One region of the Collinsella sp. CLA-AA-H302 genome, then DNA from elsewhere that is predicted to be linked to it. Evidence: riboswitches for the same ligand, from Rfam matches in the RefSeq annotation. Region 1 holds a riboswitch; the other holds the start of a gene.
The links. Region 1 has a riboswitch for thiamine pyrophosphate ahead of thiC (phosphomethylpyrimidine synthase ThiC). Riboswitches for the same ligand answer to the same signal wherever they lie in the genome.
Positions count from the first base shown of each region.

Region 2: it holds a riboswitch for thiamine pyrophosphate, as region 1 does, so the genes downstream of both, thiM (hydroxyethylthiazole kinase) here and thiC (phosphomethylpyrimidine synthase ThiC) in region 1, are expected to answer to the same signal.

Region 1 is NZ_JBBNJW010000001.1:292,635-297,326, reverse strand. Features, by position in the region: gene thiD (bifunctional hydroxymethylpyrimidine kinase/phosphomethylpyrimidine kinase) at 1-230, opposite strand, end outside; gene thiC (phosphomethylpyrimidine synthase ThiC) at 411-1,745, opposite strand; TPP riboswitch at 1,737-1,853, opposite strand; gene AAAV21_RS01220 (hypothetical protein) at 1,916-2,431, shown strand; gene AAAV21_RS01215 (YaaA family protein) at 2,457-3,266, opposite strand; gene AAAV21_RS01210 (aminopeptidase) at 3,370-4,692, opposite strand, start outside.
Region 2 is NZ_JBBNJW010000002.1:206,129-210,820, reverse strand. Features, by position in the region: gene AAAV21_RS02215 (5-methyltetrahydropteroyltriglutamate--homocysteine S-methyltransferase) at 1-551, opposite strand, end outside; gene AAAV21_RS02210 (LysR family transcriptional regulator) at 703-1,599, opposite strand; gene AAAV21_RS02205 (HAD family hydrolase) at 1,610-2,518, opposite strand; TPP riboswitch at 2,580-2,690, shown strand; gene thiM (hydroxyethylthiazole kinase) at 2,742-3,581, shown strand; gene AAAV21_RS02195 (thiamine-binding protein) at 3,585-3,926, shown strand; gene AAAV21_RS02190 (thiamine phosphate synthase) at 3,923-4,618, shown strand.

The sequences.
Region 1 (4,692 bases):
CTGGGGCGGATATCGTCAAAGACGGCATCGATCTGCGCCGCGACAATGTCCGGGGAGATGTTCTGCACGGCGGTGACGCCCAGGGTGTTCTGTGCGGTGATGGCCGTGATAGCCGTCTCGGCATACAGACGGTGTGCCGTGATGGTCTTAATATCGGCCTGAATGCCGGCGCCGCCGCTGGAATCGGATCCTGCGATGGACAGGACGGCAGGTACGTTACTACGATCCATGTTCGCTCTCTTGTTCGGTCGGATTCAAATGGGTCTTCTACCTGCATTATAAAGTTGCCCGGGCCGGCTATATGCCGATCCCGGGCGGGTGGTGCAATCTTTACGTAAATGTAAGAGAATGTTCACACGTTAACAATTGACGAGTGTCATGACGTCGCCAAAAGCAATCGTGACAGCGTGTTAGTCCTCCATGCCGAGGTCGATCGTCGTGCCTTCGAACACCTTGTTGACGGTGCGAACGGCGCACATCTTGCCGCACATGGTGCAGGTGCCCTCGGTGGCGGCGGGAGATTCCTCGTAGCGCTTGCGGCTCGTGACCGGATCGAGCGCCCACTTCCACATCTCTTCCCAGTCGAGCTTGCGGCGCGCCTGGCCCATGCGGTCATCGGCATCGCGGGCGTGCGGTACCTTCTTGGCGATGTCGGCGGCGTGCGCGGCGATCTTGGTGGCCATAAGGCCATCGAGCACGTCCTGGGCGTTGGGCAGGCACAGGTGCTCGGCCGGCGTCACGTAGCACAGGAAGTCGGCGCCGGAGCTGGCAGAGATAGCGCCGCCGATGGCAGCGGTGATGTGGTCGTAGCCCACGCCGATATCGGTCACCAGGGGCCCGAGCACATAGAACGGGGCGTTGTGGCACAGGCGCTTCTGCAGCTTCATATTGGCGGCGATCTCGTCGAGCGCCATGTGGCCCGGGCCCTCGACCATGACCTGGACGCCGGCTGCCCAAGCACGTTTGCACAGCTTGCCCAGCTCGATCATCTCGGCGGTCTCGGTGGCGTCGTTGGAATCGTAGAGGCAGCCCGGGCGGCAGGAGTCGCCGAGCGAGATCGTCACGTCGTACTCGTGGCAGATCTCGAGCACCTCGTCGTAGAACTCGTAGAAGGGGTTCTCGTTGCCGGTGACCTCCATCCAGCCAAACAGCAGCGAGCCGCCGCGGCTGACGATGTTCATGAGGCGGCCGGTCTCCTTAAAGGTCTTGATGACCGATTTGTTGATGCCGCAGTGGATGGTCATAAAGTCCACGCCGTCCTCGGCGTGCGCGCGCACGACCTCGAGCAGGTCGTCCTTGGTAAGCTTGACCAGCGGCTTTTCCATATAGCCGATGGCGTCGTACATGGGCACCGTGCCCACCATGAGCGGCGTCTCGTCGATGAGCTGCTGGCGGAACTTGCGCGTCTTGCCCGAGTTGGAGAGGTCCATGATGGCGTCGGCGCCGTAGTCCTCGGCGATCTTGACCTTCTTCCATTCCTCGGCGGCATCGGCCTTGTCGCCCGAGATGCCCAGGTTGACGTTGACCTTAGTGGACAGACCCTCGCCGACGCCAAAGGCACGCATGCCCTTTTTGATGTGCACGATGTTGGCGGGAATGGCGATGCGGCCGTCGGCAACACGCTCACGAATGTACTCGGGGTCGCGATGCTCGCGCTCGGCGACCTCCTCCATCTGCGGTGTGATTTGCCCGGCGCGGGCGAAGTCGATTTGCGTGACGAGCTTGGGCTCGGTCTGTGTGCTCATTGGCACGGCTCCCTTCGTTGGCATTACCCATATCAGGTTTGCGGGTCAGGGCGGGCGCGCCCAATCTCAGCCTGCCGTCTTGTCCTGCAAGCTCCCCGTTATGTCATGGGCTCAAGTATAGCCTGAATGGGTACGATTGGGCCAACGAGCGTGCCTGTGGGGAGGCGAACATGGAAGACAAGCATCTATATCGAGAGACGCAATGGGATGTATCGGCCGAGGAAAGCCGTGCGCACCATGGCCTTGTTGCGATTGGTTTTGCGGTGCTTGCCGTGCTGGTGATTGCCTTTTGTATTTGGACGTTTGGTGGTCGCGGCGGCGCTGCATGGGAGTTCGAGGCCGATGATGGCCTACCGATAATGACGGTGAAGGTCGCGGGCGACAATACCGTTGCCGCGCCGGGCGATTATTGGTATCCGCGCGATGAGTTTGTGCAATTGCAGCTGAGCGGTGGGTCTATTCCTGGTGAGGAAATCGAACGTGTGACGTTTGATGCGGCGCTCAAAACGCTGACGGTGAAGCTCAAAGATCAAGGAGACGTCCCCACGACGATGGATATCGCGCTGACGGAATGGCGTCTGGAGCCCCCGGCGGGCGCTGCGGCGTCCGAGGTGGAGCACGTTAAGGTTACCTACCAAGATGGCTCGACGAGCGAGATTGCAAAGGCCGATGGCTTGGCGGAGTAACTGGGTGGGGTTGGAAACGGCGGGCCTATTGTACCTGCGCGTTCATGAAAACCAGGGTGTTTTCGTTTGAAAGCTCGGGAAAGTGACGATAACCAACGTCGAATGCGGTAAGTCCGCTTGCATCCTCGAGCTTGTTTTCTGCCATCCACCGCACCATGGAGCCGCGCGCCTTTTTGCTGGCGGTCGACCGTTGGATGGGCTTCCCGTTGCGGATACCCTCGCCAAAGAGGCATGTGACGGCCGTGGCGTCGCCCGCGAGGTGGGGCAGAACGGCTTTGGCATACTCTACGCTGGCGAGGTTGACGATCGTGGTGTTTGAGCCTGCCGGGGCGATAGCCCGCGCGAGCTTGTCGCTCCAAAACGCGTAGAGGTCTCGGGCATCGTCAACGGCGAGCTTTGCGCCCATTTCCAGCCGATACGGTTCGACGGCATGAAAGGGGCGTACGCATCCGTAAAGGCCCGAGAGGATCCACAGATGGTCTTGCAGCCATGCGAGCTGCGCGGAATCCATCACCTCGGGCGCCATGCTCTGGTATTGAATGCCGTGATAGGACATGATGGCAGGGGAGATGCGGCGCGCGATACCGGAATCGGCAAGATCGCCGTTTCCCAAGATGGGCTCGAACTCATGCAAAATGTCGAGACAAGGGGCCAGCAGCTTGTCGCTGACGTTCCACAGAGCTTGTAGGCCGCTGTCGCCTTCGGTTCGTTCGATGTCCAAGAGCGCATGGTGCAGCTGGGCGGTCTCGCGCGCAAAGGGCGGAATCCCCTGAACTTCAAAAGCATCTTGTGCCGCGCGCATTTGCTTGGCGGGTGAAACGATGACCTGGAGCATGAACTCTCCTCTGCCAAAAAGGAAGTTGCGGTGGAATACGGTCTGTTTTGGCCGTTTATGGGCCAGTTTAGTCCGTATTTCACCGCAACTGATGGAGGGTTGGTTAGGCGCGCTCGATGAAGGCCTTGTAGCCGCGATAGGCCTCGTAGATATCGGCCTTGTTGGCGACCTCCCACAGGGCGTGCATGGACAAGACGGCAACGCCGGAGTCGATGACGTTCATGCCGTACTCGGCCATGATGTAGGCGATGGTGCCGCCGCCGCCCGCGTTGACGCGGCCGAGCTCGCAGGTCTGGAAGTCCACGCCCGCCTCGTCCATGATGTCGCGGATGAGGGCCACGTACTCGGCGTCGGCGTCGTTGGAGCCGCCCTTGCCGCGGCTGCCCGTGTACTTGTTAAAGCACAGGCCGCGACCCATAAAGGCAGCGTTCTTGGTCTCGAACTTGCCGGCGTAGCCCGGGTCGAAGCCGGCGGACACGTCGGAGGAGAGCATGCGGCTGCGGGCAAGCGAGCGGCGCAGGGCCAGCGGGCTGTCCTCGCCGGCGAGCGTCATGATCTCGGCGACGGTGTTCTCGAAGAAGCGGCTCGTCATGCCAGTGGCGCCCACGGAGCCGATCTCCTCCTTGTCGACGATGAGCGTGATGCTCGTGCGCTCGACATTGGCCACATCGATCTGGGCGAGCATGGAGGGGTAGGCGCATACGCGGTCGTCGTGGCCATAGCCCAAAATCATGGAGCGGTCGAGGCCCATGTCGCGGGCGGGGCCGGCGGGCACGACCTCGATCTCGGCGGAGAGGAAGTCCTCCTCCTCGACGTCGTACTGTTCCTTGAGGATATCCAGGAACATCTGCTTGACGGGCTCCTTGGGGGCGTCCTTGTCGTCCTCGTCAAACTTGACGGGGCGGCCTCCCACGATCACGTCGAGGATCTCGGCGTCGACGGCGTCCTTGGCGGGCTTGGCCATCTGCTCGCTCGAGAGGTGGATCAGAAGGTCGGAGATGGTAAAGACCGGGTCGTCTGCCTTGTCGCCGATGTTGATGTCGACGGTGGTACCGTCCTTTTTGCAGATGACGCCCACGAGTGCAAGCGGGGAGGCCACCCAGTGGTAGCTCTTGACGCCGCCGTAGTAGTGCGTGTCGAGGTAGGCCATGTCGCCGGCCTCGAAGGCAGGGTTCTGCTTGAGGTCCAGGCGTGGCGAATCCACGTGGGCGCCCAGGATGTTAAAGCCCTGCTCGAGCGGGGCGGTGCCAAGGTTGACAAGCATAAGGTCCTTGCCGTGGTTGGCGGCGTACACCTTGTCGCCTGCCTTGAGCTCGCGGCCCTCGGCGATCACGGTCTCCAGGTCGACGTAGCCCGCCTCCTTGGCCATCTTGATGCCGGCCTTGACGCACAGGCGCTCGGTCTTGTTCTCACTCAAAAACTGCTT
Region 2 (4,692 bases), on a different contig from region 1:
ACCGTGCGGTAGGCTGCCGCGATGGCGTCGGCGAGCTCCTCATCGGTCTTATAGACGGCGCGCAGGCTCTCCTGCTGACCATCGCAACGATCGAGCGTGACCTCAGAGAACGTCTGGATCGGCGCCGGGATGGTTTGGCGCGCAACCTGCCCCTCGCCCTCGAGCGCCTTGACAAACTTAAAATGCTCGACGAACGGATGATTCTCGCCGCTGATGGGACCGGTCACCACCGCGGTATCGGCCGTGGTCTCCTCATCGTGGAACATATAGCCCGTACGCGAGGTACGGCGCTCAATGCCGTTGAGGCCCCACATAAAATCGAGGTGCCAGTAGCTGCGGCGGAATTCGCCGTCGGTGATCACCTGCAGGCCAGCAGCCTTTTGCTTGGCCACCAAGTTGCGAATGGCCTCATCCTCGACGGACTTTAGGCCGGCAGCATCGAGCGTGCCCGCGGCGTAGGCGGCGCGTGCGTCCTTTACGGCCTGCGGACGAAGAAAGCTGCCGACGATATCGGCACGAAACGGCGCTTTGAGCTGGGCGGAATTAGTCATACTGATCTCCTTTTTGCGTGGATGCTTTAACGAGACAAAGTATGAGGGCTTAAATAGCCATCGTAAAATATGAGTTATTTTCTGTTTGCCATAGGGAATGACTATACCAATACGCGCCGCTAAGCATCATGCGTACGGCAAACATAACAAACTAGATATGCTGACGGATCGCTTCGATATAGGCCTGCCCGTAGCGCGTAAGTGCCGTGTTCTTGCGCGTGATGATGCCGATCTCCATGTATTCGTCCACATCGAGCGGAATCGAGATAATACCGGGGCCATTGAGTTCATGGCTGATCACGCCCGAACACACCGTATAGCCGTTGAGTCCCATGACAAGGTTGAACAGCGTCGCACGGTCGCGCACACGGATATTCTTGCGGCGCTCAAACGTCGAGGTCAGTTCCTCGGAATAGTAAAACGAGTTGTAGCTGCCCTGCTCGTAGGACAGGAACGGGTAGTCTTCCAAGTCCTCGAGCGTCACACTGGAGCGGGCCGCCAGCGGATGGTCGGCGCATACAAAGACGTGCGGCGCGGCGCAAAAGAGCCCCTCAAACACCAGCTCATTGGCAGTGAGCATACGCTCGATGACCTCACGGTTGTGCTCGGATAAGTACAAGATGCCCAGCTCGCTTTTCATGTGCGCGACATCCTCGATAATCTCGTGGGTCTGCTCCTCGCGCAGGGTAAAGTCGTAGCGTGCGGCATCGAATTCGCGGATCACATCGACAAATGCGTTGACGGCAAAGGAATAGTGCTGGCAGCTCACGCTAAAATGCGGCACCTGCTCGGATGCTCCTTTGTACTTGTCCTCGAGCAGGTCGGCCTGATCGAGCACCTGGCGCGCGTAGCCCAAGAAGGTCTCGCCCTCCTCGGACACAATGACGCCCTTGTTGGTGCGCTCAAAGATGTGCACACCCATCTCGTTTTCGAGATCGCGGATCGACGCGGTAATCGAAGGCTGCGACACAAAGAGCCGGCGCGAGGCCTCGGTGATGCTGCCACATTCGGCAACTTTTACCACGTACCTGAGCTGCTGGAGTTTCATGGCTTTCTCCCTAGACGTTCGTGACGTCGAGACCCGTCGCGTCCACCTGACGCATAAACGACGGCATCTCCCCCGTCGCGGCGCAGGCGGCAATCTGATGCAGAGCCCCGGCAACCGCATCATCTGCCGCAGCGCCGATATGCCAGCGCGCGGCAGCCGTGACGGCCTCGTTGGCATTGGCGACTGCAACGGAATTGGGAACGGCATCGATCATGGGCAAATCGTTATCGGAATCGCCGAATACCGCCACCTCGTCGGGCGTCAGGCCCAAGGCGCGCGCCAACTCCAGTGCAGCGCAGCCCTTGTCCCAACCAGCCGGAAGGATGTCGAACAGGCGCACACGGTTGTTGGGAAACACAAGCGAGAGCTCCGGCACCTCAACGGCAACGCGCTCGCGTAGCTCCACGAGCTCCTCGCGCGAACGGGCACTCCAGATATTCGCTTTGAACACCGGCGTGTCATCGACGACAGGGCGGCACGGGGCCTCTTCGCCTTTGAGCCACGCATTGCCGCCCGACTCCATAGCGCGGCGTACGCGCTCGGAATCGCGCGTCACGCAATAGGCATCGTTGCCCCAAAAGTCATCGCCTAAGCTATAGACCTTCAGATACGTATCGTCGGTTTCTTCTTCCAGATAGGCGGCAAGACGCATGAGCGCATCGTTATCGGTCGCGCGCGAGGCAACCACTTCGCCATCGACAAACATAACCTGGCCGTTGCAGAATGCGCCGGTCGAAAAACACTCGGTACGATTATTGAACATCCAGCCCATCGCGGACGGCTGACGGCCCGAAACCGGGCCAAAGTGCAGACCCGCCGCCTGCATGGCATGAATGCCCTCGATGGCATAGTCGCTGGCGCCGTCATGCCCAGCTGGAATCAGCGTATCGTCCATATCGGTCAGCACAAGCTTGATCATAGACTCCCCCATTCGTCTCAGCCCCATCTATTGTACCGATGCGCTAGTATAGGGAACAACAGATTCGATGCGGGAGTGCCGGCGGTGCAAACCACAAGGCTGAGAGGGCATGGGGCCCAATCCTTTGAACCTGTCAGTTAATGCTGGCGTAGGGAGCATGCCGCCTTTTGAGGGGCGCTGTCTATGCACAGCGCCCCTTTTCTGTGCCAAGGAGGCATGTGCAGTGATCGATTCGGAACAACTCAAGCAAAACGTGGTCAAGGCCGTGGAGGAGATTCGCGCCACCAACCCGATGGCAGGCTCCATCACCAATACGGTGACGATTGACTTTGTCGCCAACGCGCAGCTCGCCGTGGGCGGTTCGGCCGCTATGGTCTATCTTCCCGACGAGGGCGAGGCACTTGTTGCCGGCGGCGGCGCCATTTATCTGAACATGGGAACGCTCTTCCCCATCTACGAGCAGACGATCCCCCGCGCGGCCAAGGCAGCACACGACGCCGGCAAGCCCTGGGTGCTCGATCCGGTGGGCCTGGGCATCGGAAGCCTGCGCACCCAACTGGTAAGCGAACTCAAGCAGTACAAGCCCGCCATCGTGCGCGGCAACGCCTCCGAGATCATTGCGCTCGCCGGCCTGTGGGGTCTTGAGGGCGAGGCGGCCGACCTGAGCCGCGTGCGCGGTGTCGATACCACCGACACGGTCGACGCCGCCCGCGATGCCGCCGTGGCGCTCGCTCGCTACACTGGCGGCGCCGTCGTGGTCTCGGGCGAGGTCGACCTGATTACCGACGGCACGACCGTGGCCAAGTCCCACGGCGGCAGCCCGCTCATGTCCAAGATCACCGGCTGCGGTTGCTCGCAGGGCGGCGTGCTAGCCGTGTACGCCTGCGCTGCCGATCCGTTTACGGCAGCCGTCTGCGGCACCGCCGTCTACAACGTAGCCGGCACGCGTGCCGCCGCTGTCGCCGATGCCCCGGCAAGCTTTAAGGTCGCCTTTATCGACGAGCTCTACCGCGCAACCGCCCAGGACATCGCCGATAACCGACTCGAGCTCGAGGAGGCATAAGCCATGTCCGAGCCCGCAACCAACGCCGGCATGAACACGCTCGTCGCCGTGGCCATCGCCCCGTGTGGCACCGGCGATGAACTGTCCGCCGAGGTCGCTGAGGTCGTGCGCGTCATTCGCGAGAGCGGCCTTCCCAACCGCACCACCTCGATGTTCACCGAGATCGAGGGCGACTGGGACGAGGTCATGCAGGTCGTGCGCGACGCAACCTTTGTGTTAGCGAGCAAGGGCATCCGCACCGAAGTCGTGCTCAAAGCCGATATTCGACCCGGATTTACCGACACCATGACCGGCAAACTCGAGCGCATGGAAGCACAGATCAAGAAACAGGAGGAAGCACGATGAGCATCCGCGACAACCTTGATATCTCGGCCTATCTGGTACTCGGCCCCGAAAACACGCTCGGGCGCCCCGTGGGCGATGTAGTGGCCCAGGCACTCGACGCCGGCTTTACCTGCATCCAGGTGCGCTCCAAGGTGGCAAGTGCCCGCGAGATCATCGCGCTGACCGACGACGCCGCACAGGCTATCGCTCAGGCCGGCAAGACCGGTCAGGTCGCCTTGCTGATTGACGACCGCCTTGACTGCGTGCTCGCCGTGCGCGAGCAGGGCATCGCTGTCGACGGCGTGCACGTGGGTCAGAGCGACATCCCCGTCGAGGTCTGTCGCAAGCTGCTGGGCCCCGATGCCATCGTGGGTCTTTCGGCCCGTTGCGAGGAGATGCTCGAGTACGTCAAGACCGCCGACATGAGCCTGGTCGACTACCTGGGCATCGGCCCGCTCCACGAGACCGAGACCAAGCGCGACTGCGGACGCGCGGCCGACGGCTCCATCATCACCAAAAGCTTTAAGGACCTGGCAGCCCTCCATGCGGCAAGCCCCGTGCCCATCGTGGTGGGCGGCGGCGTTAAGACAGCCGACTTGCCGCAGCTCAAGGCCACCGGCGTCGACGGCTTTTTCGTGGTGAGCGCCGTCTGCAGTGCCGACGACCCCCACGCCGCAGCCAAGGAGCTCGTCGACACCTGGCAGCAGGCATAGACATAGGCCGAGCAGCTGCTCCGCGGCCTCATATCTTCAGCAACGGAAAGCGCATCCCAGTTTGGACGTCCATT